2 regions of the Desulfotomaculum defluvii genome follow, and region 2 is predicted to be linked to the other one. Evidence: a T-box and tRNA genes for the amino acid it is inferred to sense, from the RefSeq annotation. Region 2 holds a T-box; the other holds one or more tRNA genes.
What was found. A T-box is a leader RNA that pairs with one kind of tRNA and senses whether it is charged. The one in region 2 lies ahead of ileS (isoleucine--tRNA ligase), so its partner is inferred to be a tRNA-Ile.

Region 1: it has a tRNA-Ile gene. The T-box ahead of ileS (isoleucine--tRNA ligase) is inferred to sense a tRNA for this amino acid. The anticodon was not compared.

What each region holds. Positions count from the first base shown of each region.
Region 1 is NZ_BAAHYV010000007.1:90,189-105,129, reverse strand. It holds gene ACYQ03_RS07590 (tRNA (adenine(22)-N(1))-methyltransferase) at 1-522, opposite strand, end outside; gene ACYQ03_RS07585 (UxaA family hydrolase) at 783-1,943, opposite strand; gene ACYQ03_RS07580 (UxaA family hydrolase) at 1,949-2,227, opposite strand; gene ACYQ03_RS07575 (tripartite tricarboxylate transporter TctB family protein) at 2,542-2,991, opposite strand; gene ACYQ03_RS07570 (tripartite tricarboxylate transporter permease) at 2,984-4,507, opposite strand; gene ACYQ03_RS07565 (tripartite tricarboxylate transporter TctB family protein) at 4,785-5,234, opposite strand; gene ACYQ03_RS07560 (tripartite tricarboxylate transporter permease) at 5,224-6,750, opposite strand; gene ACYQ03_RS07555 (tripartite tricarboxylate transporter substrate binding protein) at 7,100-8,101, opposite strand; gene ACYQ03_RS07550 (UxaA family hydrolase) at 8,305-9,465, opposite strand; gene ACYQ03_RS07545 (UxaA family hydrolase) at 9,471-9,749, opposite strand; gene ACYQ03_RS07540 (Ldh family oxidoreductase) at 9,830-10,867, opposite strand; gene ACYQ03_RS07535 (hydroxyacid dehydrogenase) at 10,891-11,841, opposite strand; gene ACYQ03_RS07530 (FadR/GntR family transcriptional regulator) at 12,216-12,950, shown strand; tRNA gene ACYQ03_RS07525 (tRNA-Val) at 13,044-13,119, opposite strand; tRNA gene ACYQ03_RS07520 (tRNA-Glu) at 13,130-13,205, opposite strand; tRNA gene ACYQ03_RS07515 (tRNA-Ile) at 13,295-13,369, opposite strand; tRNA gene ACYQ03_RS07510 (tRNA-Asn) at 13,377-13,451, opposite strand; gene rpoD (RNA polymerase sigma factor RpoD) at 13,522-14,625, opposite strand; gene dnaG (DNA primase) at 14,622-14,941, opposite strand, start outside.
Region 2 is NZ_BAAHYV010000008.1:295,476-310,416, forward strand. It holds gene ccsB (c-type cytochrome biogenesis protein CcsB) at 1-263, shown strand, start outside; gene ACYQ03_RS16815 (BsuPI-related putative proteinase inhibitor) at 434-1,666, shown strand; gene ACYQ03_RS16820 (FmdB family zinc ribbon protein) at 1,702-1,926, opposite strand; gene ACYQ03_RS16825 (MBL fold metallo-hydrolase RNA specificity domain-containing protein) at 2,133-3,713, shown strand; gene pgeF (peptidoglycan editing factor PgeF) at 3,730-4,548, shown strand; gene ACYQ03_RS16835 (winged helix-turn-helix domain-containing protein) at 4,570-5,280, shown strand; gene pnpS (two-component system histidine kinase PnpS) at 5,274-6,629, shown strand; gene ACYQ03_RS16845 (biotin/lipoyl attachment domain-containing protein) at 6,762-7,739, shown strand; gene ACYQ03_RS16850 (YggS family pyridoxal phosphate-dependent enzyme) at 7,757-8,434, shown strand; gene ACYQ03_RS16855 (cell division protein SepF) at 8,448-8,885, shown strand; gene ACYQ03_RS16860 (YggT family protein) at 8,912-9,166, shown strand; gene ACYQ03_RS16865 (YlmH family RNA-binding protein) at 9,167-9,958, shown strand; gene ACYQ03_RS16870 (DivIVA domain-containing protein) at 10,005-10,544, shown strand; gene ACYQ03_RS16875 (DUF167 domain-containing protein) at 10,736-11,023, shown strand; T-box leader at 11,146-11,375, shown strand; gene ileS (isoleucine--tRNA ligase) at 11,431-14,232, shown strand; gene ACYQ03_RS16885 (alpha/beta-type small acid-soluble spore protein) at 14,475-14,744, opposite strand; gene ACYQ03_RS16890 (YhcN/YlaJ family sporulation lipoprotein) at 14,930-14,941, opposite strand, start outside.

The DNA.
Region 1 (14,941 bases), on a different contig from region 2:
CCTTGGGCCCACTTCTAAAAGAATTGGGTCGTCCAGGGCTTCCTGACCCCTTTCTGCCACAATCACCAGATACAACCGGTCATCTTCCAACAGCATCTCTTCATCCTTTAGGGTCCAACCATGTAGCAGCAAATATTCCCTAAGATCCTTTTCGTCTGCCATTGGCTGAAGAATTAATAGGGAAGCTCCCATGGCAACCTGTGGTGAAGCCCTTAGGATGTCTCGGATGGTTCCACCACCCATACCGGCAATGACTATGGCATCTGCCTCGCCGGGCTTAAGTATCTGCAAGCCATTGCCCAAACGAAGATCAATTTTATCTTGCACGCACCTCTGGATGATGTTTGACCTGGCAGCTTCCAGGGGCCCTTTATTAATATCTGCAGCAATTACCCTGGGGCAGGTTCCCTGCAGTACCAGATGGATGGGTAAATATCCATGATCTGTACCAATGTCAGCAACCACACTTCCCTTGGGTACATATTGTGCGAGGCATTTAAGTCTTCTACTTAAATTAATCAATTTATCTTTCCTCATATATATTTATTTCTCTCACTAATCGACAAATCCTTTTATAATACTAATGTTTTCCTTCTAAATATATTGCCCTCAAAAGGAGTAAGAAAAACGTAAAGGGCTATTACACGATTATTTGTCGTTCCCTTACAATCGGGGTAGCTCTTACACTTTACTGTAAATTTCAATAAAAAAAGAAGTGTCACTAGCTACTAAAAAGTAGTTTGCGACACTCCTTACCATTCAACAATTATGTTGTTTTATGATTAAGCGGAGCGATAAAGCTTAGTCAGAACGAATTCCTTATGACCCAGAGTTTCAGCATTGGTGTTCCGTCCATTAAGAGTACGAATCATCATTTCCATTAATTTATCTGCTGCACCATCCAGATCCATTTCACCACGTAAAATACCAGTTAGCTCTACGTCAATGTGTTCAGACATGGTTTCTACAGTAATGGGGTTTGCAGATACTTTGATTACAGGAATGATGGGGTTACCTACAATGTTGCCCTGGCCGGTGGGGAAGAAGTGTAATACAGAACCAGCAGCAGCCATCAGGGTTACACACTCAGCAGCAGCCGAGGAAGTATCCATGAAGTGCAGGCCTTTGCCCTGGGGTGCTTCGGCAGGTGCCAGTACGCTTTGTACCTTTGCTACTTTACCGATCTTTTGGATGTTACCAAGGGCTTTTTCCTCAATGGTGGTTAAGCCGCCGGCAATGTTACCCTGGGTGGGCTGGGTGCCGCACAGGTCTACACCTTGGTCAAGGATGAACTGGTTATAATCGGTCCAGGTCTTCATGAATTTTTCTCTTACTTCGGGGGTAGCGCAGCGATCTGCTACCAGATGTTCACCACCGGTTAACTCGGAGGTTTCACCGAAGAACAGGGTCAGACCCATGGGATCCAGACGGTCATACAGACGACCGATGGAAGGGTTAGCAGCTAAACCAGAGGTGGTGTCAGATTCACCGCATTTGGTGGAAACGGTCAGCTCATCCAGTCTGCACTCAGTTCTTTGTAATTCAGTGGCATACTGAACGAACTCTTTAGCTTTCCAGGAAGCCATTTCCACGGTTTTGAAGTCACCGTGACGCTCGATGGAGAAGCCAGCAACTGGTTTACCAGTCTTAGCAATGCCTTCAACAATCAGGTTGGTCCAGTTGGGTTCGATACCGATAACAACTACAGCAGCAACGTTGGGGTTGCAGCCAGTACCAATCAGGGTGCGGAAGTGTAGATCTAAGTCTTCACCAAACTGTAGACGACCATAGGGGTGAGGCAAAGCCATGGTGCCTTGAACGTGAGCTGCCACTGCTTCGACAGCTGCGTTGGAAATATCGTCAACAGGTAAAATAATTACGTGGTTGCGGCAACCAACGGTGCCATTTTCACGGCGATAGCCCATAAAAGTTGGGATGTTCATTATATTTACCACCTTTCAGTTTTTAAGTTGTGAGTATGTACATGTTCACCCTTTTTAATGTCAGCAACGGTTTTACCAACGGGGATGTGATACTTGATGATTCTTTCACCGTTAGCAATGTCCTTAAGGGCGATTTTGTGACCCAGGGGAATGTTGCTAATGGCTTTAATTTCAATGGTTTGATCAGAGTCTTGAATTTTACCGGTTACAGTTTCACCAGCTTCAATATCAGCCACTGCAACCCCAACCATATCTTCGGGGTCGTGCACCAAGAATTTAATCACGGAAACTCCTCCTTATTATTATGTATGGTCTATAGAACGCCTTAACAGAGGGTTAAAATATTTTCCAACCTTCCGAAAGCTTAAGTAAATAATAGGTATGTGGTATTACCACGTTATTACTTTAACACTGATATTTTTTTTAGTCAAATTGACAAACTAAGGATATTAGGCTTGTATCATCACCTTTTTAACTTTTCTCCCTTTTTCGCCATTTTTTTATGTTTTTTGTTATTTTTTTACTTTGTAATGTGTAAAAATACAAAGAACCCTGCTCTCAGTTAAGAGCAGGATTCCAAAGAGATTTAGATAACATTCTAAAAGAAAATTCCACTTGGCGTCGGGACATCTAGGAACATGGAGAAGGTGCCGTATACAGCTACAATCATGATCACTGCAAATATTGTGGAAACACCAAAGGATTTCAAGTTTAAGCCTTTATCATTGAGGAACCAAGACATTAGTAATAAGAATACAAAACTTGTTACATAAAAGCCAATATAACTTATTGCCATAACATACAATACTGATGCCAATACCATTAGCATACCACGACCGTAATGAATATTTGCATCGCCCATGGACTTTCCACTCTTATCCAGAAATCCTCTGACAAGCATATAAATACCGGTTAATGACAGAAATACTTCAATGACTTGAGGAAACACTTTGCTTTCAAACTCCAAATCAATTCCCTGTACGTAAAAAACTGCTGCTACCAAAAGGGTAACAATACCTGTTAAAATATCCGCCACTTTATTACTCAATGGATGCACCTCCCTCAGCTGCTACTGACTTGGCTGCACGTTTTTTCAAGAAATAAGGAGTCATTACAGATGCCAAGGTTAACAGAATCAATACTAAGGAAATGGGGTGGGTAAAGAAAACAGTCCAAATGGAACCTTCTGCACCGGCAATGGCCAGTGATTTACCTAGGTTTTCTTCGATAATATGACCAAGGATAATACCCAGAGCCATGGCACCGGTATCCAACCCTATACGGGAGCCAAAGTGACCAATTAAACCAAAGACAATCATCATAGCCACATCCATCATGCTGTTACGAATGGCATAGGAACCGATGACAGAAAGTACAACTACACCAACGCCAACATAGGTGGTAGGTACGTTAAGAATTCGGGCAGTACCTTTGATTAAGGCTAATCCAATAAAGAACATTAAAATGTTGGCAACAATTAGGGACATGATGAAGGTGTAAGCCACATCACCATTTTCGGCAAAGATCTTAAAGCCAGGGGCTATACCGTGGGCCAGCAGTCCACCCATGATGATGGCAGCCACCGCACTACCTGGGATCCCAAGGGTTAGCATAGGAATTAGGGAACCACCAATAACTGCGTTGTTGGCACTCTCAGAGGCCACTAGTCCCTCAATGGCACCTTTACCATACTTTTGGGGATCTTTATCCCAACGTTTGCTTTCATTATAGGTGATAATAGAGGCAATTTCACCACCAGCACCTGGTAGAATACCAACAAAGGTACCAACTATGGAGGAACGCATAAGATTTGTTTTGCAATCCTTATATATCTTGGTTAATACTCTTTTTACTGCGCCTTTGGAGGGATTGTAATCGGCGATAAATTTATCTTTACTACCGATTAGGCTAATAACCTGGGAGAAAGAAAATAAACCAATCATGGCTGGGATTACGTCAATACCTGCTACTAACGCATCAGAGCCAAAGGTAAATCTGGGTGTACCAAGCATTGGATCTAAGCCAATACCTGCTATCAACAAACCGATACCACCGGAAATCAGACCCTTGGTCACATTGTCCATGGACATAGCTGCAATGGTACTTAAACCAAAGATACAAAGCCAGAAAAATTCTGGAGCACCAAATTTTAAGGCTGCGGTAGCCATAGGTACTGCTAAAAATGCCAGAAACAAAGTACCTACAATACCTCCGAAGGAGGAAGAAAATAAGGAAGATATTAATGCTTCATCGGCCCTACCTTGACGGCAAAGGGGCCAACCATCAAAGGTTGTGGCCACCGCCGAAGGTGTTCCTGGTGTATTAATCAAAATAGCTGAGTTACTACCACCATAAATAGCACCGGAATAAATGGCACCTAACAAAACAAGGCCAGTTGAGGGCTCCATGGCAAAGGTCAGGGGCACCATCAGGGCCACACCCATAGTGGCTGTTAGACCAGGCAGAGCACCAATGATGATACCACCTGCCATGCCAAGTGAAGCTACTAATAAGTTAATTGGAGTCAATGCATTCAGCAAACCTGCCAGCATTTGTTCAAACATTACATAGCACCTCTTTTCCTTGATATGTTAATTGATAATCTGTATTTTAAGAAAAATTATTTGGCTAGTTTCCCCCCTTCATTCAAATAGTCATGTACCTTATGATGTTTTATATTGATTTTGCTATAAGCCGTTTGTTCAAACGAATCACAGCAAAGTCAACACAAGCCATACAACCCATTGTATTACCCAATGTGTACGCAACCTAATAATCTTTTCAAGTTGTTGGTTTCGGCAACTTATAACCCCTGCCTATTGACAAGGGATATAAGGGTTTTTAGAAAAGGATTCCTACAGGAGTCGGCACATCTAGGAACATGGAGAAGGTGCCGTATACAGCGATAATCATGATCACTGCAAAGACAGTAGAAATACCAAAAGATTTCAAGTTTAAGCCTTTGTCACTGAGGAACCAAGACATCAGCACTAAGAATACGAAACTGGATACATAAAAACCAATAAAACTAATTGCTGCAACATACACTACTGATGCCAGTACCATGAGCATGCCGCGACGGTAATCAATATTCGTATCTCCCATAGACTTTCCACTCTTGTCCAGAAATCCTCTGACGAGCATATAAATACCGGTTAACAGTAGAAATACTTCAATGACCAAAGGAAATATATTGCTTTCAAACTCCAATTCGGTTCCCTGAACATAAAAGGCTGCTGCCACCAAAAGGGTAACAATACCTGTTAAGATATCCGCTACTTTATGACTCATTGGAAGCACCTCCCTCAGTTGCTACTGACTGGGCTGCACGTTTTTTCAAAAAATAAGGGGTCATTACAGATGCCAAGGTTAAAATAATCAGCACTAAGGAAATGGGGTGGGTAAAGAAAACAGTCCAAATGGAACCTTCTGCACCGGCAATGGCCAGTGATTTACCCAGATTTTCTTCGATAATGTGGCCGAGGATAAGTCCCAGGGCCATGGCACCGGTATCCAGCCCTATACGGCTGCCAAAATGACCAATTAAACCAAAGACTATCATCATTACAACATCCATCATGCTGTTACGAATGGCATAGGAACCAATGACAGAAAGTACAACAACACCGACGCCAACATAGGTGGTGGGTACGTTAAGAATCCGAGCCGTACCTTTAATTAAGGCTAAACCAATAAAGAACATTAAAACGTTGGCTACAACCAGAGACATGATGAAGGTGTAAGCTACATCACCATTTTCTGAAAAGATCTTAAAGCCAGGGGCAATACCATGGGCCAGCAGACCACCCATGATGATGGCAGCCACCGCACTACCTGGGATGCCCAAAGTTAACATAGGAATTAAAGAACCGCCAATAACTGCGTTGTTGGCACTCTCAGAGGCCACAACACCCTCTATGGCACCTTTACCATATTTTTGTGGGTTTTTGTCCCAGCGCTTAGTTTCGTTATAAGTGATAATAGAAGCAATTTCACCACCAGCACCCGGTAGAATACCAACAAAGGTACCAACAATGGAGGAACGCATAAGATTTGTTTTGCAATCTTTCAATATTTTGGTTACAACCCTCTGTGCTGCACCCTTGGAGGGATTGTAATCAGCGATAAATTTATCTTTACTTCCGATCAAACTAATAACTTGAGAGAAAGAGAACAAACCAATCATGGCTGGAATTACGTCAATACCTGCTACTAACGCATCAGAGCCAAAGGTAAATCTGGGTGTACCAAGCATTGGATCTAAACCAATACCTGCTATCAACAAACCGATACCACCGGAAATCAGACCCTTGGTCACATTGTCCATGGACATGGCCGCAATGGTACTTAAACCAAAGATACACAGCCAGAAAAATTCTGGAGCACCAAATTTTAAGGCTGCGGTAGCCATAGGAACTGCCAAAAATGCCAGAAACAAAGTACCTATGATACCTCCGAAGGAGGAGGAAAATAGGGATGCAATCAATGCTTCATCGGCCTTACCCTGACGACAAAGGGGCCAACCATCAAAGGTTGTGGCTACCGCCGAAGGTGTTCCGGGCGTATTAATCAAGATGGCTGAGTTACTACCACCATAAATAGCACCGGAATAAATGGCGCCTAACAAAACAAGGCCGGTAGAAGGATCCATGGCAAAGGTCAGGGGCACCATTAGAGCTACACCCATAGTGGCTGTTAAACCTGGCAGAGCACCAATGATGATACCCCCTGCCATGCCAAGTGAAGCAACTAATAAGTTAATTGGAGTCAATGCATTCAGCAAACCTGCCAGCATTTGTTCAAACAACCTTATCCACCCTCTTTCATAAGCATATTGTAATAGGAACCACAAGAACTTTTGCGCTATGGACTAGTCCAGTTACTAATATAACAAATATGGTTCCTCTATGCACTAATTTGAAGGATTACACTTTTGTACATGTATTCAATTAATTGTTTGGTAAAGAATTTAATGGTATAAATATCATGAATTCTTCCCTAATAAATTCCACAGATGATCCTTGGTACCATTACGGGTAATTATTTTATAAGAACTCTCGTAATAATCTGCAGGATATTATTAAAAACTTTAACAATAAGTCTGAAAATCTCTTTTAAAGGGTAGGGGTTTATTCCCTACCCTTTAGAAATCCTAATTATTTCTTAAGCAGATCGTATTTGGTTAATAATTCTTTAGCTCTTTCATTCTCTTCCATAACAAATTTCTCAAAGTCTGCTCCACTCATATAATCATGAGGCTGACCAGCCTTTTCCATATCTTTGATGTAATCAGGATCATTGCAAATCTTTTCGAAGGTATCCCGCAGGAATGTCAGACTTTCTTCAGGAATTCCTTTGGGTGCTACAAAGCCACGACGAATGTCAGATACTACATCGACTCCTAATTCTTTCAAAGTCGGTACATCAGGTAGTGCCTCATACTTTTCTTCGGTAGCAATACCTAGAATAGTCATTTGATCCAAACTACGCATTACGTCGTTGTAGTTACCAATCATGACATCCAGTTCACCACCCAGCAGAGCAGCGTTCTGGTCAGCGGCACCTTTATAAACAACCTGGGCAACCTTAATACCAGTCTTATCTTGCAGGTCTAGTAATGTCAGGTGGTGTCCAGTAAAAGTACCCACAATACCCATTTTTAGCTTATCGGGGTTAGCTTTTGCATAATCAATAACTTCTTGAACGGATTTAAATTGGCTACCTTTTTTAACTACGATAACCTGAGGGTCATTTACAACCTGAGCAATGTAATCAAACTGATCAACACCAAACTGAGCACCCTGGCCTAGAGGCTGTAGGTTAATGTGAGGTACGTTTACCCCACCAATGGTATAACCATCAGGTTTGGACTTGGCAATTTCAGAAAAACCAATGGATCCGCCGGCACCAGACTTATAAACAAAGACCCAGGGTTGTTCTGGTACATATTTGTTCCAGTATTTTTGCATAATCCGAGCTTGTACGTCACTGGAACCACCTGCTGTGAAAGCAATAATCATATTAACAGGTTTTTCAGGATAATTAGCAGCTGCTTTGCCATCCTTATCTGCACCTTCTTTGTTGCCAGCACATCCGGTTACAAGGCCAATGGCCATGACTAAAGTTAGAACAATTGCTAATAGCTTAATCTTACGCACGTAGAGACCTCCCTCCAATTTTTGAGCTAAATTATTAAATTTCTAGAAAGCTAGAAAATCTACTTGTAAATAGTCCGAATATTTTACCTTTTAAGCGCATAAATAAATAAGGTTCACTGAGATTAATTGTACTTAATTTAATATTGGCAAAAGGTACTGACATTCAGTCAGTACCTTTACCTTTCAGTAAATACCCTACTGAATTAAGCGGAGCGATAAAGCTTGGTCAGAACGAATTCCTTATGACCCAGAGTTTCAGCATTAGTGTTACGTCCATTCAGAGTACGAATCATCATTTCCATTAACTTATCTGCTGCACCATCCAGATCCATTTCACCACGTAGAATACCAGTTAGCTCTACGTCAATGTGTTCAGACATGGTTTCTACAGTAATGGGGTTTGCAGATACTTTGATTACAGGAATGATGGGGTTACCTACAATGTTGCCCTGGCCGGTGGGGAAAAAGTGTAATACAGAACCAGCAGCAGCCATCAGGGTTACACACTCAGCAGCAGCCGAGGAAGTATCCATGAAGTGCAGGCCTTTGCCCTGGGGTGCTTCGGCAGGTGCCAGTACGCTTTGTACCTTTGCTACTTTACCGATCTTTTGGATGTTACCAAGGGCTTTTTCCTCAATGGTGGTTAAGCCGCCGGCAATGTTACCCTGGGTGGGCTGGGTGCCGCACAGGTCTACACCTTGGTCAAGGATGAACTGGTTATAATCGGTCCAGGTCTTCATGAATTTTTCTCTTACTTCGGGGGTAGCGCAGCGATCTGCTACCAGATGTTCACCACCGGTTAACTCGGAGGTTTCACCGAAGAACAGGGTCAGACCCATGGGATCCAGACGGTCATACAGACGACCGATGGAGGGGTTGGCAGCCAAACCAGAGGTGGTGTCAGACTCACCGCATTTGGTGGAAACGGTTAGCTCATCCAGTCTGCACTCAGTTCTTTGTAATTCAGTGGCATACTGAACAAACTCTTTAGCTTTCCAGGAAGCCATTTCCACGGTTTTGAAGTCACCGTGACGCTCGATGGAGAAGCCAGCAACTGGTTTACCAGTCTTGGCAATACCTTCAACAATCAGGTTGGTCCAGTTGGGTTCGATACCGATAACAACTACAGCAGCAACGTTGGGGTTGCAACCAGTACCAATCAGGGTACGGAAGTGCAGTTCTAAGTCTTCACCAAACTGCAGACGACCATAGGGGTGAGGTAAAGCCATGGTGCCTTGAACGTGAGCGGCCACTGCTTCGACAGCTGCGTTAGAGATATCGTCAACAGGTAAAATAATTACGTGGTTACGGCAACCAACGGTGCCATTTTCACGGCGATAGCCCATAAAAGTTGGGATGTTCATTATATTTACCACCTTTCAGTTTTTAAGTTGTGAGTATGTACATGTTCACCCTTTTTAATGTCAGCAACGGTTTTACCAACGGGGATGTGATACTTGATGATTCTTTCACCGTTAGCAATGTCCTTAAGGGCGATTTTGTGACCCAGGGGAATGTTGCTAATGGCTTTAATTTCAATGGTTTGATCAGAGTCTTGAATTTTACCGGTTACAGTTTCACCAGCTTCAATATCAGCCACTGCAACCCCAACCATATCTTCGGGGTCGTGTACTAAAAACTTAATCAATTGAAACTCCTCCTTTTTTGTCTGGGGTTTTATAACTTTTTACAGGGCGGTAGGAATTACAGCTCCTGCAAAGCTTTGCCTTAGCCTAAAGTTGGTACACCTACTGTTTCAGCCAATTGATTTAATTCATTTAGTAATTGGTCGGGTACAGGAACGCCTTCTACTTTACGGGTATTGGCTTTATTAGTTCTGCGCTCTCCAGGGATAAAGATTTCTTCTACCCCTTCCGCTTTTGGCGTCTCTTTAATCTCCCTTATCATTTGCTGCATTCTGTCATTAAATTCATCAATAGGCATAAATTTTGATACATCCAGTGCCATAAAGGAGTGACCTATATCTACTGGTTTGGTACTTTCATCATAAATCCAACCAACTTCCTTACCTACGGCTGACCCACTTAGAACACCCGCCATGATTTCCACAGCCAGAGCCATGGCATAACCCTTAGGACCTGCCATTGGCAGCACTGCACCGGCTAAAGCAGCCTTGGCATCGGTGGTTGGTTTACCATCTTTATCAATGGCCCATCCTTCTGGAATTGGTTTGCCTTGTTTGGAAGCTAAGATAATATGACCTCTGGCAACAATGCTGGAGGACATATCTACCACAACTGGCTGCTCTTTGCTGGGAAAACCAAAGGCAATGGGGTTGGTACCAAAGTATGGTTCTCTACCACCCCAGGGTGGAATGCCAGATGGTGTATTGGTAAAGGCAAATCCAATCATACCAGCAGCCGCAGCCTGCTTACAAAAGTAGGAAGAAGCCCCATAATGATTGCTGTGTTTTACTGTTACACCGCCCATGCCAACTTCTTTAGCCAAGTTAATGGCCACTTCCATTGCTTTTACACCGACTAATTGCCCTAAACCATTATCACCGTCAACCACCGCAACAGCAGGAGCAGTTTTGTTCACTTTAATACTGGCTTTGGGGTTAATCCGACCATTTTGAATGCGGGTTGTATAAATAGGAAGCCTGCTAATGCCATGAGTATCTAGACCTTCTAGACTTGTATCTACTAATACCTCTGCTACAATGTCGGCATCTGCCTTAGGAACACCCACACCCTGCAAGAGGTTGGAGCAGAATTCAAGCAATTTTCCTGCAGAAAAATTCATTGTTCACCCTCCGGTTCTTAGAATTACCTTACTACGCACATGGATCCTTGACCACGTAAAACCTTGATACATTCACGGGCCACCAGTTCTGAGGTGCGAACCTGCGCTTCTTCTGTAAGCCCAGCAATATGTGGTGTCAAGATTACGTTGTCTAACTCCAGCAGTTTATTGCCTGTTGGTGGTTCCTTTGCTAAAACGTCTAGGGCAGCACCTGCGATGGTGTTGGCCTTTAGTGCTTCATAAAGATCTTCTTCATTGATCACGCCACCCCGGGCAGTGTTAATTATGTAAGAAGTTTTTTTCATGGTGCTTAGGCTATCTTTATTAATTAAGTTTCTGGTTTTATCATTCAAAGGAACATGCAAACTTACATAGTCAGACTCGGCCAATACTTTCTCCAAAGAAGTCATGCATACACCGATATCTGTGCAAGCAAGTTCATAGGGTGGCAAAAACGGGTCAAAACCAAGTACATTCATACCCATGGCCTTAGCTCGGGAAGCTAATCTTGCACCAATTTCACCTACGCCGATGAGTCCCAGTGTTTTGCCATAGATTTCTTCCCTAGTCCAGAGTTTACGGTTCCAGTTACCCTGTTTAACATCCTGAGTAGCCTTTTCCAGTGGACGGGAGAAGGAAAACATAGCCGAAAAAACATATTCAGCAACGGAAACAGCATTGGCATTACGAGCAAACACCACAGGAATACCTTTGGCTTTGGCTGCAGCAACATTGATGTTATCCAAGCCTACACCCAAACGTCCGATAACCTTCAAATTAGGGGCCTGAGCCATTAATTCTTCAGTTACTTTTGTTTGGTTTCTTACGATCAGGGCATCGCAATCTTTGATAGCTTCAGCTAAATTGTCACTTTTCCAAAGATTTTGGTCGTAAACAACCTCCCCTAATTCTCTAAGGATCTCCAGACCCTCTTCCCAGATTAATTCAGTTACTACGGTTTTCAATTTACTCACCTCATGTGTAGCAATTATCATAGCTACTTTATTTTTGGTAATTTGCCACAAAAAAATTCTTATACTAAGATAAATTTTTCCACATGGTATGTTTTATTAGGTATGTTTTATTAGGTATGTGGTAATACCAGCTAAAAAGATTGTACAATTGATAACTTAATTAGTCAATAAGAAAATGTCATTGACACGACCTAATTCGACAAAATTAATTTCCCATATTATTAAACTAAATTTTATCTAGATTTTTTCTAATCTTTTTGTCTATTATATAATTGTTAAAATTATTACGATTACATATTGTTTGATATTGTGAAATACTGTAATATACTTTTTAAAGGTATTACCTCTTAAGGATAAAAAGCAGGGGTGTCTATATGTTTAACAATCGAATTGGGCGCGGTGAAAGCCTTCGTAACGAGGTTGCTGGTTATATTAAAAACCTTATAAATACAGGACAATTAAAATCTGGAGACCGTCTTCCCACAGAGCGTGACATGGCGGAGAATTTAGGTGTCAGCCGTACTGTGATTAGAGATGCTGTAAAAACCTTGGCAGGTATTGGTCTACTTGAAGTTAAACACGGAGTTGGTATTTTTGTGGCAACTCCCGATGGTAATATGGTCGGGCAACATCTATCACAACTTCTACATTACCATCAAGATACTCTAGAGTACATTTATGAAGTCCGTATTCTTTTGGAAAAGGCTGCAGCTGCTTGGGCCGCTGAACGTTGTACCCCAGAGGAATATATTAAACTTAAATCCCTTTTGGAGGAAGCTAGAACCATCGATGAAGCTGACTACCCTGAAAGATTCGCAGAATTAAACCACAACTTCCATCTGTTGGTAGCTGAAGCATCACAAAACCCAGTCATAGCCATATTAACAGAAAACATTCTCGATATGATGGATCGAAACACCATTGAAACCCACCTTATACCAGGACGTGCTGTTCGTTCCATTGATGAACACGAGCGTGTTTTGACAGCTATTATTGAACACAAAGCTGATGAAGCAAAAAAGGCAATGGAGCAGCATTTAAGTAGTGTTTTAACTACTTTGCGCAAGAAAAACAACGAACAAAAAGATATTGAGAAGTTTAAGAATTAAGCTATTACGAAAAATGGGGAAGGAAAGCATACAAACCTTCCCCTTTTTCTTCTTAACAAAAGAAAAACCTTACTCAAAAGAGTAAGGCTTTTTTGGTGGGCGATGACGGGATCGAACCGCCGACATCCTGCTTGTAAGGCAGGCGCTCTCCCAGCTGAGCTAATCGCCCATATCTTATTTGGTGACCCCTACGGGATTCGAACCCGTGTTACCGCCGTGAAAGGGCGGTGTCTTAGACCACTTGACCAAGGGGCCGTTTGAGAGGTGAGATGTGAGAAGTTAGAGGTGAGATTTAATTTGAAGAGGTTTTCTCACTTCCAACCTCTCATATCCCACTTCTAAGATGGTGGGCCCACCAGGACTCGAACCTGGAACCAGCCGGTTATGAGCCGGATGCTCCACCATTGAGCTATAGGCCCTTATATTTGGCTCCCCGAGTAGGATTCGAACCTACAACCTACCGGTTAACAGCCGGTTGCTCTACCATTGAGCTATCGAGGAGCATCATCACGAAAGTTATTATACTAAAACAACCCTGTGAGGTCAACCCAATATTTCATTTTTCTTATTTTTAATCTAGATAATCTTTTAACTTCTTGCTACGGCTAGGGTGACGTAATTTCCGTAAGGTCTTTGCTTCGATCTGACGAATACGTTCTCTGGTGACACCGAACTTTTGCCCTACTTCTTCCAGTGTTCTGGCACGACCATCATCTAAGCCAAAACGCAGTCTTAGTACTTTTTGCTCACGGTCAGTTAAGGTCTTAAGAACTTCATCCAATTGTTCGCGCAACAGAGTAAAAGAAGCTTCTTCTGCTGGTGCTCGGGCATCTGCGTCCTCAATAAAATCGCCCAAGTGGGAATCTTCTTCTTCACCAATAGGAGTTTCCAGTGAAACAGGTTCCTGGGCAATTTTCATAATTTCCCGGACTTTATCACCGGAAATGTCCATTTCCTTAGCAATTTCTTCGGGCGATGGCTCCCTGCCCAGTTCCTGAAGCAATTGCCTGGATACACGGATTAACTTATTAATGGTTTCCACCATGTGTACAGGTATTCGTATGGTGCGAGCTTGGTCTGCAATGGCCCTGGTGATGGCCTGACGTATCCACCAAGTTGCATAGGTACTGAATTTAAAGCCCTTACGAAAATCAAACTTTTCTACGGCTTTAATTAGGCCTAGGTTCCCTTCCTGAATTAAATCTAGGAACAACATACCTCTGCCCACGTAGCGTTTGGCAATACTTACGACTAGGCGCAGGTTAGCCTCAGCAAGACGACGTTTAGCCTCTTCATCACCTTGCTCCATGCGTTTGGCCAGTTCTATTTCCTCTTCGGGGGATAGAAGTGGTACCCGGCCAATTTCCTTTAAGTACATTCTAACGGGGTCATCAATACCAATACCCTCAGGAATACTTAAATCTACTTCTACTTCGACCTCTTCCTCAGGTGTATTGTCCACTGAATCATCTACTTCCAGAGGCTCTAAATCGCTGGCTAAGGGGACAACTTCAATACCCATAGCGGAAATCTTTTCATAAATGTCGTCAATTTGGTCTGGCGACAATTCGGTACCCTGAAGGGTATCCATGATTTCGTTATATGTTAGTACCCCGCGTTTTTTGCCTTTTTCAATTAATCCTTTAATTTGTTCTACTTTCGCTTCGTCCCTCATGTTGCCACTCCCCTTTCGGGCCCCTCTGATTTCATGATAAGATTAATCTTACGACTCAGCTGAATTACCCTTTCGGTATCTCCGCTTTTCTCCGCCGCAGCCAATTGCATTAACAATTCATCAAGTTTTGCTTTTTCACTGGATCTTTTTATGGTATTAATAAAATCAGAAAGTATTTGATCTACATTTTCTCCTGGAGTCTCTTGAACCAGTAGACCTCTTACAACCCCTTGGGATATTTCATCTAACTCATCCAATAATTTCGTGGTTGAATTTTGTCCCTTCTCGAGATATACATCAAATATTTTCTGGTATA
Region 2 (14,941 bases):
TTGGTTTTGTCTTCCTAACCCTGGTATTGATCACTGGAGCAGTATGGGCCGAACAGGCCTGGGGTACCTGGTGGAGTTGGGACCCTAAGGAAACCTGGGCACTGATCACCTGGCTGGTCTATGCCCTATTCTTGCATGGGCGTTTTACTAGAGGTTGGCAGGGAAGACGTACTGCCTGGCTTGCCATCTTTGGCTTTGTTGCAGTGATTTTTACCCTGTTTGGTGTTACCTGGCTGATGCCTGGGATGCATAGCTATAGTTAGTCTAATGCGTACGATTGTGCGACAGCGGGGACGGTTCTCCCTGTCGCAAAAATCATAAAGTCACAAACTTAAAATGCGACAGAGAGAACCGTCCCCGCTGTCGCATTCACACTTTCCTTTATTGCGGCATAGAATGTGCTAAAGACTTTTGTCGAAAGGAAGGGACAGTGATGGCAGTATATATTGTGCAACCAGGGGATACTTTCTCAAGAATAGCCCAGCAATATGGCATTTCAATCTCGGAACTTCAACAATTAAATCCTCAGGTTTCAAACATTAATCTGATTAATGTGGGACAACAATTAACGGTTCCCAATGGAGAAGAAGACATCATCAGTAACGAGAATCAAGAAGAAGCAGCTGAACTATCCAATCAGTTTGACAATCAAATTGAATCCCAATTAGCCACTCAGTACAGCACCACCATTAATACCGTCTTAAGGGTGCAAGGTATTAGTGGTGCCCAATATACTAGCAGACTAGTGAATGGTTTGCTGTATATTTTAGTGATTGGTGATGGTGATTTCGCCCGGGGGGAACGGATTCCCATTACTCTATACAAAATCAATGTAACCAACCGTCCCATTACTTTACGATATTCCACCGGCCAACGGTTTGATCTGATTGTCCGCAGGGCTGCCGACCTTGTTGAGGTTTGGCGTTACTCCCGAGGCAGATTTTTTACTCAACAATCCGGTACTGTAACAATTCGTCCAAATCAATATGCTATCTACCGTTATACTTGGGATCAAATTAATAATTTAGGTAACCAGGTTGCAGCGGGTAATTTTATTCTAGATGCTATTAATGTTGCCCAAGGTTTCAGAAATCAGTCCATAAGAGGAAGATTTAGAATTCGCGCTGGAGTTACACCGACACCACAACCCACAAGACCACCTGGTCCCGGTGCCTGTACTGGTGAAAACCTGCTAACTAATAGCAGTTTTGAAAGCTGGCGTACAGCTACTCAGCCAGCTGGCTGGAGTGCCAGTAATGTTCGTCGTTCTAACATTGCCTTTAGTGGTCGATACTCAGTAGAGATGGGTAATGACCCCAGTGAACGATCGACACTCTCTCAAACCTTTCCTATCACGGCTGGTAGTAATAACCGGATAAGTTTCCGGGTCGCTGAAGATGTCGAGGGTTCCCGCGTTGGTAACTTCCAATTTGGCATTCAAGCACTTTTCCGTGACAGGTCCGGTAGGGTGGTTGGTGTAGCTCCTCAAGGACCTTTTTCACCAGCTATTATTGAAGATGAACGCTTCGAATTATTTACCTTTACCACAGGGGATGTTCCCGGTACAGCGGTAAATGCAGAACTGGTATTCACCTTTACTCCCCGCCCTACCAACAGAAGCCGTATCCGTATTGATATGGCTGAAGTACGCTGCTTAAGTCTATAAAGAAAAATCCCCGGGGGAATTTTCATCCCCGGGGATTAGCTTCTACAGCCATCGCAATTACTGGAAGTACAACCACGGCAACTGTCACCACGGCTACCCGCTAGTGCGCCAGGATTGTTTAGAGTAAAACCAGACATTACCCTTATAGGGTTATCAGCTTTACAAGAAGGACAGGCAATGTTTTCTCCGTTTTCACCTAGGGAGCAGAGTTTCTGAAACCGATGGTCACAGTGTTTACAACGAAATTCATATATAGGCATAGTGAACACCTCCGTGTTAAACATCAATAGTATGACCATACTTAGAGTAAAAGTATCTTACAGATTTGTCAAGTTAGCTATTAGCCCTTTACTATTGGCCAAAAGCTAAGGACCAAAAGCTAAGGGCAAATAGCTAAAAAAATGAAGGTTTTCGTAATATTTTCAAGAAATAAGTAGTAGAGTTTAGAACGGGGGAGGTTATATAAATGTATATTCAGTTTTTGGGAGCAGCCCAAACCGTTACAGGTTCTTGCTTCTTAGTAGATACAGGTTCTACCCGTCTATTGGTTGATTGTGGTTTGTTTCAAGGCTCCAAGGAAATAAAAGAGCGCAACTACCGTAATTTTCCTCTGGCACCTTCTAGCGTTGACTTTATTTTATTGACTCATTCCCATATTGATCATAGTGGTCTGATTCCTAAATTTATCAAGCACGGCTTCAAAGGGAAAGTTATTGCCACCTCAGCCACTGTAGATTTATGTGAAATATTACTACCTGACTGTGGGCACATCCAAGAGATGGAGGTTGAACGAAAGAACCGTAAGTACCGTCGACAGGGACGGAAAACCATAGAACCTATTTATACCGCCGAAGATGGTGCCCGGGCGTTAAATTATTTTGAAAGGATTCAATACAATGAGGTGATTCCTATTAGTCCGGATATTCGGGTTTGTTTTAGAGATGCCGGACATATCTTAGGTTCTTCTATTATTGAAATGTGGGTAAAGGAGAATAACAAAGAAACTAAGATCGTCTTTTCCGGGGATATTGGTAATACAAACCAACCCTTTATTAAAGACCCTTCTTTTATTGCTGAGGCAGATTATGTCATTATGGAATCCACCTACGGCAACCGAGTGCATGAAGATATCGATAACAAATTGGAGCTCCTGCAAAAAGCCATTATTGATACCCATAAAAGGGGTGGCAAGTTAATTATCCCTGCCTTTGCCGCTGGGCGAACCCAGGATATTCTGTACAGTATCAATCAATTGCGTATAAAAAATGCCATTCCAGATATGCCACTTTATATAGATAGTCCTATGGCCATCCGGGCTACGGAAATTTTCCGTAATAATACGCAAATTTATGACCAGGAAACCAAGGAATTAATTGCCCTAGGACACAACCCTTTGGAAATGTCTAACATCAAGACCACCCTGTCTATGGAAGAATCAAGGCAACTAAATTTTTACAATGGCCGGGCCATCATTATTTCCGCCAGTGGCATGTGTGATGCCGGGCGAATTAAACACCACCTACGACATAATCTCTGGCGTTCAGAATGTATGGTTTTATTTGTGGGTTATCAGGCAGAGGGAACCCTAGGGCGTCGTATTCTCTCTGGTGAAAAAACAGTCCGGATTCACGGGGAGGAAGTTGCCGTCAAGGCGGAAATTCGCCATATCGATGGCTATTCTGCCCATGCCGACCAACCAGCCTTATTGAATTGGGTAAAACAGTTCTCCAAAGACTTAAAAAAGGTATTTGTGGTGCATGGTGAAACCACTGCTGCGGCTGAATTGACAAGATTAATTAGTACATCAGGGATTTCGGCACAAGTACCGGGTTGGTTAGAAAAAATCGACTTGACACCCGATCTGCCAAAACAAGTTGTGCCAGAAATTTTTGTTGATACCTGGCATAGCATTAATGAAAAGATGTCCAGAATTATGCAGGGAAATCTGTCTCCTACCCAGTATTCCGTGCTGTTACGCCAATTGGCCCAGTTTGAGGCCCAGATAAATGAGGTTGTACAGGAGGATGTTAACGAGAATATTAGCTAAGGAGCGGTTGAGTTAAATGCAGGGAATAACCGTTGACAAAAAGGATAATTGTCAGTTTATCCGGTTCAATGCTTTTGCTAAGGAAAATCGAATTGTCCATGGTTTTACTACAAGATTGGGGGGCGTTAGTGAGCGACCCTATCAAGAATTAAACATGGCCTTTCATGTGGGTGATAATCCAGAGCATGTTAGGACCAACCGTAAAATAGCTTGCCAAGCATTGGGAATTAACCATAAAGATCTTGTTGCAGCTGTTCAGGTACATGGCAAACGGGTCAAAGTAGTTGGTACAGAACACCGTGGACTGGGGGCCATTGATTATGAAACAGCCTTACCGGACACAGATGCTTTGATTACTAATGTACCCGGTGTGCCTCTTTCCAGCTATTATGCTGATTGTGTACCGCTACTTTTTTATGATCCAGTGAAAATATGCGTGGGGTTAGCTCATGCAGGTTGGCGCGGGACGGTACAGCGAATTGCCGCTGAAACAGTGCGGCAGATGATGAAGGCCTTTGGCTGTAGCTCCAGGGATATTCTGGTAGGAATTGGGCCAGCCATTGGTCCCTGCTGTTATCAAGTGGATAAACCAGTTCAACAAATGGTAGCCAGCCAGTTTAAAGAATGGCCAAAGCTGCTTACACCTGTAGGTGACAACCACTGGCAACTGGACTTGTGGGAAACCAACCGCAGTGCTTTATTGGAGGCGGGAATTGAACAGGAAAATATTACTACAGCCGGGCTGTGTACTGTTTGTCATAATGATATGTTTTTTTCTCATCGTGCAGAAAAAGGAAAAACTGGTCGGATGGCATCATTGATTATGATAAAGTAATCGAAAGAAAGGGGATAAGTAATGCCCAAGGTTCTTGTGGTGGATGATGAACAACCCATCCGTGAGTTAATTAAGTATAATCTTGAACGGGAAGGATTTGAAGTAATTCTAGCTGCTGATGGGGATGCGGCCTTGGTAATGGCCCAAAGAGAACTTCCAGATATTATATTATTGGATGTCATGCTGCCAGGTCAGGATGGTCTAGCTGTCTGCCGCACTTTAAATCAGCAAAGCACCACCCGTGTTATCCCCATCATTATGCTCAGTGCCCGGGGTGAGGAATTAGATAAAGTCTTGGGCTTGGAAATGGGAGCAGATGATTATATTACCAAGCCCTTTAGCCCACGGGAGCTGTTGGCCCGCATTAAGGCGCGCCTAAGGAGGCACACTGTAGAAAATAAGGCATCAGATGATGCGGGTAAAATTACGGTGGACAAGCTAACCATTGACCAAGAGCGGTTTATTGTATCATACAATGGCATAAAACAAGATCTTACGCCTAAGGAATTTGAGCTATTAAGGTATATGGCTAAAAACCCTGGCAAGGTATTTACAAGGGATTTCTTATTGGAGCAAATTTGGGGTTATGATTTCGGCGGTGACTCTAGAACGGTAGACGTTCATATTCGTCATATCCGACAAAAATTGGAGCAAATACCTAATGCACCTCAATTTATTGAGACTGTTAGGGGAGTCGGCTATCGTTTCAAGGAGGTAGTAGAAGGGTGTTAAAGGGGATTAGGCAGCGAACCTTAGCAAGTTATGCCTGCCTTTTTTTTATCTATCTTCTGCTTACTTTACTTTTTTCCTTTGGCATGGTCAATTTTCTTACCGTTCTGCTAGGAGCCTTTTGGATTACAGTTTTCATGGCTTGGTTGACGCTAAGACGGTTAATTAAGCCAGTTGAACAGATTACCTCTGCAGCCCAGGAAATGGCTGGGGGTTTTTTGGATACTGAGATCCGGGTAGAAGGTGAAGAGGAAATAGATGATCTGGCCTGGAGTATTAACTACATGGCCCGGCAACTTAGAAAAAATTTAAACGTAATTACCGAAGAAAGAAACCGTGCCCAAGCTATTTTAAACAGTATGGCGGACGGGGTCATTGCCCTAGATAAGCATGGTCATGTAATTTTGATCAACCCCGTGGTAGAGGGTATATTTAACATCAAAGCATCAAATTGGCTAGGGTATAAACTTATAAAAGTTATTCGTAATCACGAATTAGAAGAGCTTTTTAGAAAGGCGCTGCATGAGATGCAGCCGGTTGCCAATAGTGAACTACAGGTCTTAACACCAAAGCCTAAGTTGTTTCGTATCCATGTTACGCCCCTAAAGGGAAATAATGATGAGAAGATTGGGGTAGTTGGTCTTCTAACCGACGTAACGGAGAGACGGAAGTTGGAAAGTATGAGGACTGATTTTGCAGCAAATGTTTCCCATGAATTGAGAACACCCCTCACATCCATTAATGGTTTTGTGGAAACCCTATTGGATGGAGCCATTGAGGAACCAACAATTGCCCGAAAATTTTTGGAGATTATCAGTGCCGAAGGGAAACGCTTAGCAAATCTTATCGATGATCTATTAAAGCTGTCCCGTTTAGAAGATCGGAGCACTAAGCTAAGTAAACAACCTGTTGATTTGGCTGAGCTAATCAGGAATATGATGACGATGTTTGAAGGACGAGCCAAAGAAAAAAATATTACATTAACGACGGAGATACAGGATCATTTGCCCACCGTACCCGGAGATCAGGGGTTCCTATCGCAGGTCATGATTAATCTACTTGATAATGCCATAAAATATACCCTTCCCGGTGGAAAGGTTTATACTTCAATTACCTTTAACAAAGAAGAAGTGAAAGTGGCAGTGTCTGATACTGGTATAGGTATTCCAGAAGAAAATTTACCTCGGGTATTTGAGCGCTTTTACCGTGTTGACAAGGCCAGAAGTAGAGAGATGGGGGGTACAGGTCTAGGGTTGTCAATTTGTAAGCACATTGTTGAGACCCATGGTGGGAAAATTTACGCAAAAAGCAACTCCAAAGGTAGTACCTTTATTTTTACCTTGCCCTTGTAGGCACAGATATTTGCAGTAGAATAAGGAGAGTTAATCAATTGAAAATAGGAAAAAACGCCCTAATGGGTGTTTTTTTTACAAAGGAATTCTTTGCTACCCCGTCGAAAAGTTTTAACTGGCATATTTAGGCAGGTGATACTTTTGACCCCAAAAAATGCTAGCAAGTCAAAAAAAAGAGGTTCTAGAAAAAAGCTAGTGATAAAGGTGATATTTCTTTGTTTAGGTTTACTTCTATTGTTTTGGTTTTTGTTAGGTCTTAAGGGCTTTATATATAGAAGTTTTGCACGCATTGAAGCCCTAGAGCCTGGGCAACTTACAGGAAAAATTTTAGCAGAAGCCGTATTGATTAAGCATGAATACCTTATCCATGCTCCTCTAAAGGGAGTAATGAAGTATTCTATTTCAGATGGTCAAAGGGCAAAAGGGGGTACTACCCTTGGTATATTGGAAGCACCTAGTATGGATACTATCTCGGGATTAAAACAGTATGCCGTAAATGCTCCCCATGGTGGTATGTTTTGTAGACATATTGATGGACTGGAAACTATTTTAGTTCCTGGCAATTTAGATGTTGTTGAAATACCACCTTTGGATAAAATAAATACTGGCACTGATTCACCAGTAGGTGGAAATGTTGAAAAAGGTGCCCCTGTAGCCAAAGTGATTGATAATTTGGCACCAATATTTTTAGCCGGTGAACTTCAAACTGAGAATTTTAAACAGCTGCAACAGCTTAAGGACAAAGAACTAAAACTACAATGGGAAAATCAACTGGTTTCAGCAAAGGTAGATAAATTGTTAAACGAAGCAGAAAAGAAAGGTTTCATCTTGGTCTTAAAAAATTATCCAGATGAAATCCTACATCACCGAAAAATCAACTTTGAAATTATCACAGGGGAGACCGAGGGTTTACTTATACAGGAAGAAGCACTGGTAAGTAGGGATAACAAAGAAGGTTTGTATATTATTTGGAAGGGCCTTGTCCGCTGGGTGCCTGTGAATATAAATGGTCGTTTAGATGGACAAGCAGCAATTGAAGGTACGGATATACAGCCTGGTATATCCTATGTAGTCAATCCAAGGTTTGTCCGGGAGGGGGACAAACTTTAGAAAAGGCGGGAAAGACATTGAGTATCGCTAATAATCTTTCAGTTATAAAAGAAGAAATTATTGCAAGTGCGCTAAAGGTTGGGAGAGATCCCGCAGAGATTTCATTAATTGCAGTGACAAAGAATGTCTCTGCGGCCAAAGCAAAGGAATGTGTTGCTGCAGGGGTTCTTAATTTAGGAGAAAACAGAGTCCAGGAATTACAGAATAAGTTTCCAGAAGTACACGGGGCCCGTTGGCATTTAATCGGTCACCTGCAAACCAACAAAGTAAAATATATAATGGGTCAGGTTGCACTGGTACACTCATTGGATAGCTGGACGTTGGCTGAAGAGATTGACAAAAAATCATTGGCAGCGGGTATTGTAACACCAGTATTGGTACAGGTCAATGTGGCCGGGGAGGAAACAAAGTTTGGTCTAGCACCCCGAGAGGTGCGCGATTTTGTTTCAGATGCGGCAGCCCTATCCGGTGTTGTAATCCAAGGATTAATGACCATTGCACCTTTTGTGGATAATCCCGAGGAAGTTAGGCCAGTATTCAGACAGTTAAAAGAGCTTGCCAATGGTTTGCGGGATATTCCGGGAGTAAGTATGGAGCATTTGTCTATGGGTATGACCAATGACTATAAGGTAGCCATTGAAGAAGGGGCGACTCTGGTAAGAATAGGAACGGCTATTTTTGGCAGTAGGTACTAAAGGAGGGAATTGGATGGCTATAGGTATGTTTGATAAAATTCTGGGTTTTATCGGATTTGATGAAACGGAAGAACAACCAGAAGAAAGGGTGGCCGAAGATAAGAAAGAAAACCTGCAGCAGGTAAAAAGGAAAAACGCGCCTGTTGTTAGTATTCACTCAGGTCGTCAACTTAGAGTGGTTGTTTGTGCACCGGCATCCTTTGATGAGGCACACCAGATAGCGGAAAACCTAAAAAACCGGAGAGCCGTTGTGGTAAATTTAGAAAAGGCTGGTGTTGACCAGGCGAGGCGTATAGTGGATTTCATTAGCGGAGCAACCTTTGCCTTAAATGGTGACATGCAGAAGGTTGGGCAAAATATTTTTCTCTTTGTACCCAGTAATATTGATATAGCTAATGAGACAAGAAAAGAAACCAAAGAAAAAAGTATTTTTGCCTGGGCCAAATCATAAAAAGTTAAAAGATGACGGGGTGAACCATGTACAGTTTATTATCTTTTCTCGAGGTAGCTTTTTGGGTTTATGAGATGATGTTGTTAGCAAGAATTTTATTATCCTGGTTTCCACACAATCCACATAACTCAATAATCCGATTCCTTTACGAAACAACTGACCCATATCTAAATATTTTTAGACGAGTGATACCGCCCCTTGGGATGATTGATATATCTCCGATTGTAGCTTTCTTAGTACTAAGAATGATTCAATCCTTTATTTTTAACTTGGTAAGATAAATGAGGCTGGATCGCAAGTCCCTTGTGGGTCATGTAACTAGTTCTGATGAAAGGGCTATATTGACAAAGGTTTTAGACACAGTGGAAACTGTATTAAAAAATCATACTCCTCAGTTAACCCATTTTTATGACCCGTATCATACGGGTCTCATCATTTCATTGCTGGAAAGAATGCAAGACTTAGATTTTGCCACCTATGGTGGCTACGAAATAGCAGAAAGAGCCCGTACGGCCATTTTCCCAGACTATTTGGATGGTACAGACATCGATTATGAAATTACCATCTTGGAAGTAGAAGGTAATTTTAAAATGGTGAAGGTTAATCACCGGGATTTTTTAGGTTCATTATTAGGATTAGGCCTAAAACGTGAAATGGTTGGGGATTTAATTATTACCCCTAAGGGCTGTCAGGTGATGGTAGCTCAGGAAGTTGCTCCCTACCTAATGACAAATTTGACCAAAGTTCATAAAGTTGGGGTGGAAGTTAGGGAAATTGGCCCCATGGAGTTAGTATTACCGGAATTAAAAGTGAAAGAAATCAAAACAACTGTTGCCTCCCTCCGTTTAGATGCTGTGGCCGCAGCTGGTTTTGGCACCTCCAGAAGCCGCATTGCTAGGGAAATACAAGCGGAAAGACTAAACTTAAATTGGCATACTTGTTCAAATCTGGCTGCCCCGGTCCAAAGTGGAGATATGCTATCTATACGAGGGCGGGGGAGAGTAGAAATATCTGAGATTAAAGGAAACACCAAAAGTGGTCGAATAGGTATAGTATTAAAACGTTATTTATAGCTTGGGACAAGCTCCCAAGGTAAAATAGCAGCGGGGGTGTTTCAAAATGAGTTACTTGACGCCAGTGGAGATTCAGGCAAAGGAGTTTGCCAAAGTCCTAAGGGGCTATGACACCAAACAAGTAGATGCATGGATGCAAAAAATAAAAGACAACTATGAAAAAATGTATATAGAAAATCAGGAGTTAAAAGAGCAATTAAGCCAGAGTCAAGAAAGCATTGTCCATTACCGGGATTTAGAGGATGCTTTACAGCGCACCTTAGTGATGGCTCAAAAAAGTGCTGCAGATATGAAGAATAATGCTGAACAGGAATCTAGAATTCTACTAGAGCAGGCCAAACTTTCGGCCCAAACCATTACTCAGAAGGCTGAGGACGAGGCTGATTGTATGGTGAAGGATGCATCTCGTAAAGCCGAGGAGATGCTAAAAATGGCTGAAGCAAGGGTTGAAGCCATTTTGGTAGAATATCGTCATCTGGAGAAACAAGCCAATGTTTTTAGGGCAAAATTTAAAGCCCTGTTAGAATCCCAGATGGAGCTCGTTGAGGGGAAAATACAGGCAGTGGATGAGGGGAGCACGGCATAATATAGCTATTAGCCATTAGCTAAAAGCAAAAAAGCCCACAGCCATGGGTAAATGAGCTGACGGCTAATTTTAGTTTTAAACAAAATGTCACTTACGGTATCGTTGAATTGTCGGGACATTTTTCAGATAGCTAAAGGCTCAAAAGTAAAGTCTAAAGGCTCAAAGCTAATGGCTAATTGGGGGTGGACCGGATGATAGACATTAAAGAGGATCAAAATGGGGTTGTGGTAAAGGTACGGGTTCAGCCAAGGGCTTCTAAAAACAGCCTGGCTGGTGAGATGGAGGGAGCCTTAAAAGTTCGTCTGACTGCACCTCCAGTGGATGGGGCTGCCAATGAAGCTTGCTGTAAGTTTTTGGCGGGGGTTTTTGGAATAGCTAAATCTAACATTGAAATTATCTCAGGTCATACTGGTCGAAATAAATTGGTCCGGGTACGGGGAGTCAGTGAAGCAATGGTACGTTCTGTACTTAGCTGTTAGCCATTAGCTATTAGCCTTTAGTCGTAGACTAAGGCTAACAGCTAACAGCTAGTGCGACAATTATTTGCAAATGTTGACCTTCTGCTTGCTTTTGGTTATAATAATTCTGTTTATGAATATTTACAGAACCTTTGAATGGGATAGTAGATGGTTGGTAACTGTACAGAGAGTCCGGTACTTGGTGGAATCCGGATCAGCACCATCCTTTGAAGATCACCCGGGAGGTGCCCTGCTGAAACCTGAAAACAGGGAGTAGGTTAGGCCGGTTGCGTTGCCGTTATCAATGTATCGAGTGTTCAGGCTTAGCCTGTTCATGAGGGTGGTACCGCGGGTAAAATAGCTCGTCCCTTTTGGGACGGGCTTTTATTTTTTCTTAATTAAATGCAAAGGTCAGGAGTGAAATACAGGTGGATTATGGCAAAACTCTAAATTTACCTCAAACAGGTTTCCCTATGCGTGGAAACTTACCCCAGAGGGAACCGGAAACTCAAAAGTACTGGGAGGAGATTGACCTCTACAACAAAGTACAGGAAAAAAACAAAGGTAAAACCAAGTTCATTCTGCATGATGGCCCCCCTTATGCCAATGGGCATATTCACTTAGGACATACTTTAAACAAAGTGTTAAAGGATATGATTGTCAAATACCGTTCCATGAGCGGCTATGATGCCCCCTACGTACCAGGTTGGGATACACACGGTCTGCCCATTGAGCAACAAGCTATTAAACAATTGGGTCTTAACCGCCACCAAGTAAACCCAGTAGAGTTTCGAGCCAAATGTAAAGATTATGCTTTAAAGTGGGCTAACACACAAAGTGAAGAATTCCAACGTCTAGGGGTCAGGGGTGATTGGAAAAACCCTTATTATACCCTGATACCTAAATACGAAGCTACCCAGGTTCGTGTCTTTGGTGAGATGGCTAAAAGAGGTTATATCTACAAGGGCCTAAAGCCAGTATACTGGTGTGCCAGCTGTGAAACTGCTCTAGCTGAGGCAGAAGTAGAATATGCAGATAAAACTTCTCCGTCTATCTATGTAAAATTCCCTGTAAAGGATGGAAAGGGTGTTTTACCCCAAGATGCAGCGGTGGTAATCTGGACCACCACTCCCTGGACCTTACCGGCTAACGTAGCCATCAGTGTGCATCCAGAATTTGAATATGTACTGGCTTCTTTGAAGGGACAGAAAGTTGTTGTAGCCAAAGAATTACTAGAAGCCTTCAAACAAGCTGTGGAAGCTGAAGAGATTGAAGTTTTGGCCACCTATCAAGGGGAACAACTGGAGCGGATTATTTGTCAGCACCCCTTTATTGAAGATAGAGAGTCTCTGGTTATTTTAGGGGAACACGTAACACTGGAAGCAGGAACTGGGGCGGTACACACAGCACCAGGACATGGTGAAGAAGACTTCCAGGTTGGTAAAAAGTACGGACTGCCTGTATTGGCTCCTGTTAACAACCGTGGTAAATTTACCGCCGAGGGTGGTAAGTTTCAGGGTCAGTTTATTATGGATGCCAACAAGTCCATCGTCGAAGAATTAAAAGAACGGGATGCTTTAATGGGCCACGTTAATATTAAACACCAGTACCCCCACTGTTGGCGCTGTAAGCAACCTATTTTCTACCGGGCCACTGAGCAGTGGTTTGCATCGGTGGATGGTTTCCGTCAAGAAGCACTTGAGGCCATCCGCAATGTAAAATGGGTACCTTCCTGGGGTGAAGATCGTATTTACAATATGGTAGAGGGTCGTGGCGACTGGTGTGTTTCCCGTCAGAGGACCTGGGGTGTGCCCATCCCCATTTTTTACTGCAATGATTGTGGTAAAGAAATCATCACTGAGGAAACCATTACCCACATTGAAAGTCTATTTAGAGCACATGGTGCCGATATCTGGTTTGCCAAGGAAGCCAATGAATTGGTGCCAGTTGGTCTGACCTGTCCTCACTGTGGCAAGGGCAAGGATTTCAGCAAAGAAATGGATACCATGGATGTTTGGTTTGATTCTGGTTCAAGTCACCTGGCCGTGCTAGATCAACCTGAAATTTGGCCGGAGCTACAGCGTCCTGCGGACCTTTATCTGGAAGGCAGTGACCAGCATCGGGGTTGGTTTAACTCCTCTTTGTCAACATCTGTGGCGGTGACAGGAAAACCCCCCTATAAAGCTGTATTAACCCACGGCTTTACCGTGGATGAAAAGGGACGCAAGATGTCTAAATCTCTAGGTAATGTAGTGGATCCCTTAAAAATCTGCAGTCAGATGGGTGCAGATATCCTGCGGCTATGGGTATCCTCCGCCGACTACCGAGCTGATTTAGCCTTGTCCCAGAATATTTTAAAGCAGATGACCGAGTCATACCGTAAGATTAGAAATACTGCCCGTTTCCTACTGGGTAATATTTACGACTTTGATCCTGCTAAGGATAAGGTAGCCTATGAGAAATTGCCTGAGTTAGATCGTGTGGCCCTAATGGAACTACACAAGTTAATTAAGCAGGTGTTGGCTGCCTATGAAAATTATGAGTTTCACGTTGTTTACCATGCCATACACAATTATTGCGTTGTGGACCTCAGTGCTTTCTATTTGGATATTATCAAGGATCGTCTTTATACCGCCGTGCCGGGTTCCCTAGAGCGTCGAGCAGCCCAGACTGTTCTTTACGAGGCATTGGATGCTTTAGTACGCCTGTTGACTCCGGTACTGGCCTTTACCACCGAGGAAATTTACAAATACATGCCTGTGGTGGGAGAACGTGCTGTTAGTGTGCAACTGCTAGATATGCCCGAAGTGAATGTGGAGTATTTGGATATTGAGTTGGAGAAGAAATGGGATAAAATCCATGAAATTCGCAAAGAGGTATTAAAGGCTTTGGAAGTAGCCCGTCAGAATAAAGTTATTGGTAATGCATTGGAAGCCCAATTAGACCTTTATATGGCAGGAGAAGTGGCAGAAGTTCTTAAACCAATGGCCACTGAGTTAACTACGTTATTTATTGTTTCCAAAGTAAATCTGCACCCATTTACTGATGCCCCAGCAAATGCAGCAAAAGCAGAAGAAATGGAACTAGCTGTCCAGGTGACTGACGCCCCAGGTGCCAAGTGTGAGCGCTGTTGGATGTACCATGAAGAAGTGGGCAGCATCGCCGAACACTCCACCCTTTGCCCCCGTTGTGCTGAGGTGGTAAAAAGTACAGTGGCCAGTGAATTATAATTTGCCATCAACCCTCAGCCGTTAGCCTTCAGCTTTTTGCATTTTTTGCTTAAGAGTTATTTTGGTTCTGGCTGTGCGCCATGTGCCAAATATCCAATGTGCAAAAAGGCCCAAGGCTCATGTCTTATAGCTAAGGATTAAAAAAGGAGTGTCGTGAAACTATTTTTCAATAGCTAACGACACTCTTTTTGATATTTATTCTACAGCTATGACGTAAGTGGAACTGTAGGGAACGATAATCATTAATCTTTAGCTCGCAGTGCATCTAGATCAATAATACCCTTTTTTGCTCGCTGGGTAATAATGCCGCCGATCCGCCCTGACTCAGCTGATGTCAAGCCGCCCCAACCATCTTGCTTAACCTTATGGGCTAGGCCCAATTCTTCGGCAATCTCCAGTTTCAATAAATCCATCGGGGTGGGCTTCTTTTCCTTTTTCTTGCCGTCCCTTTGTACTTTACTGTCCTTTTTCTTTTTAATAGTATGATTTAACTTTTGAACCACAGAATCCATGCTAACCTCCCAAATTTGCACAAATGCACATAATGAAGTTTGGTCTTAACCACTGATCAAATACAGTGGCCATGTGCTAAAGCCCCTTGAACATAACATGCATAAAAAAGCCCAAGGCCCAAGGCTCATGGCCCAAGGCCTCTCCGGAAAGCTAATAGCTAAAGACTAAAAGCTAATGGTTAATTTTACTTGGTTCT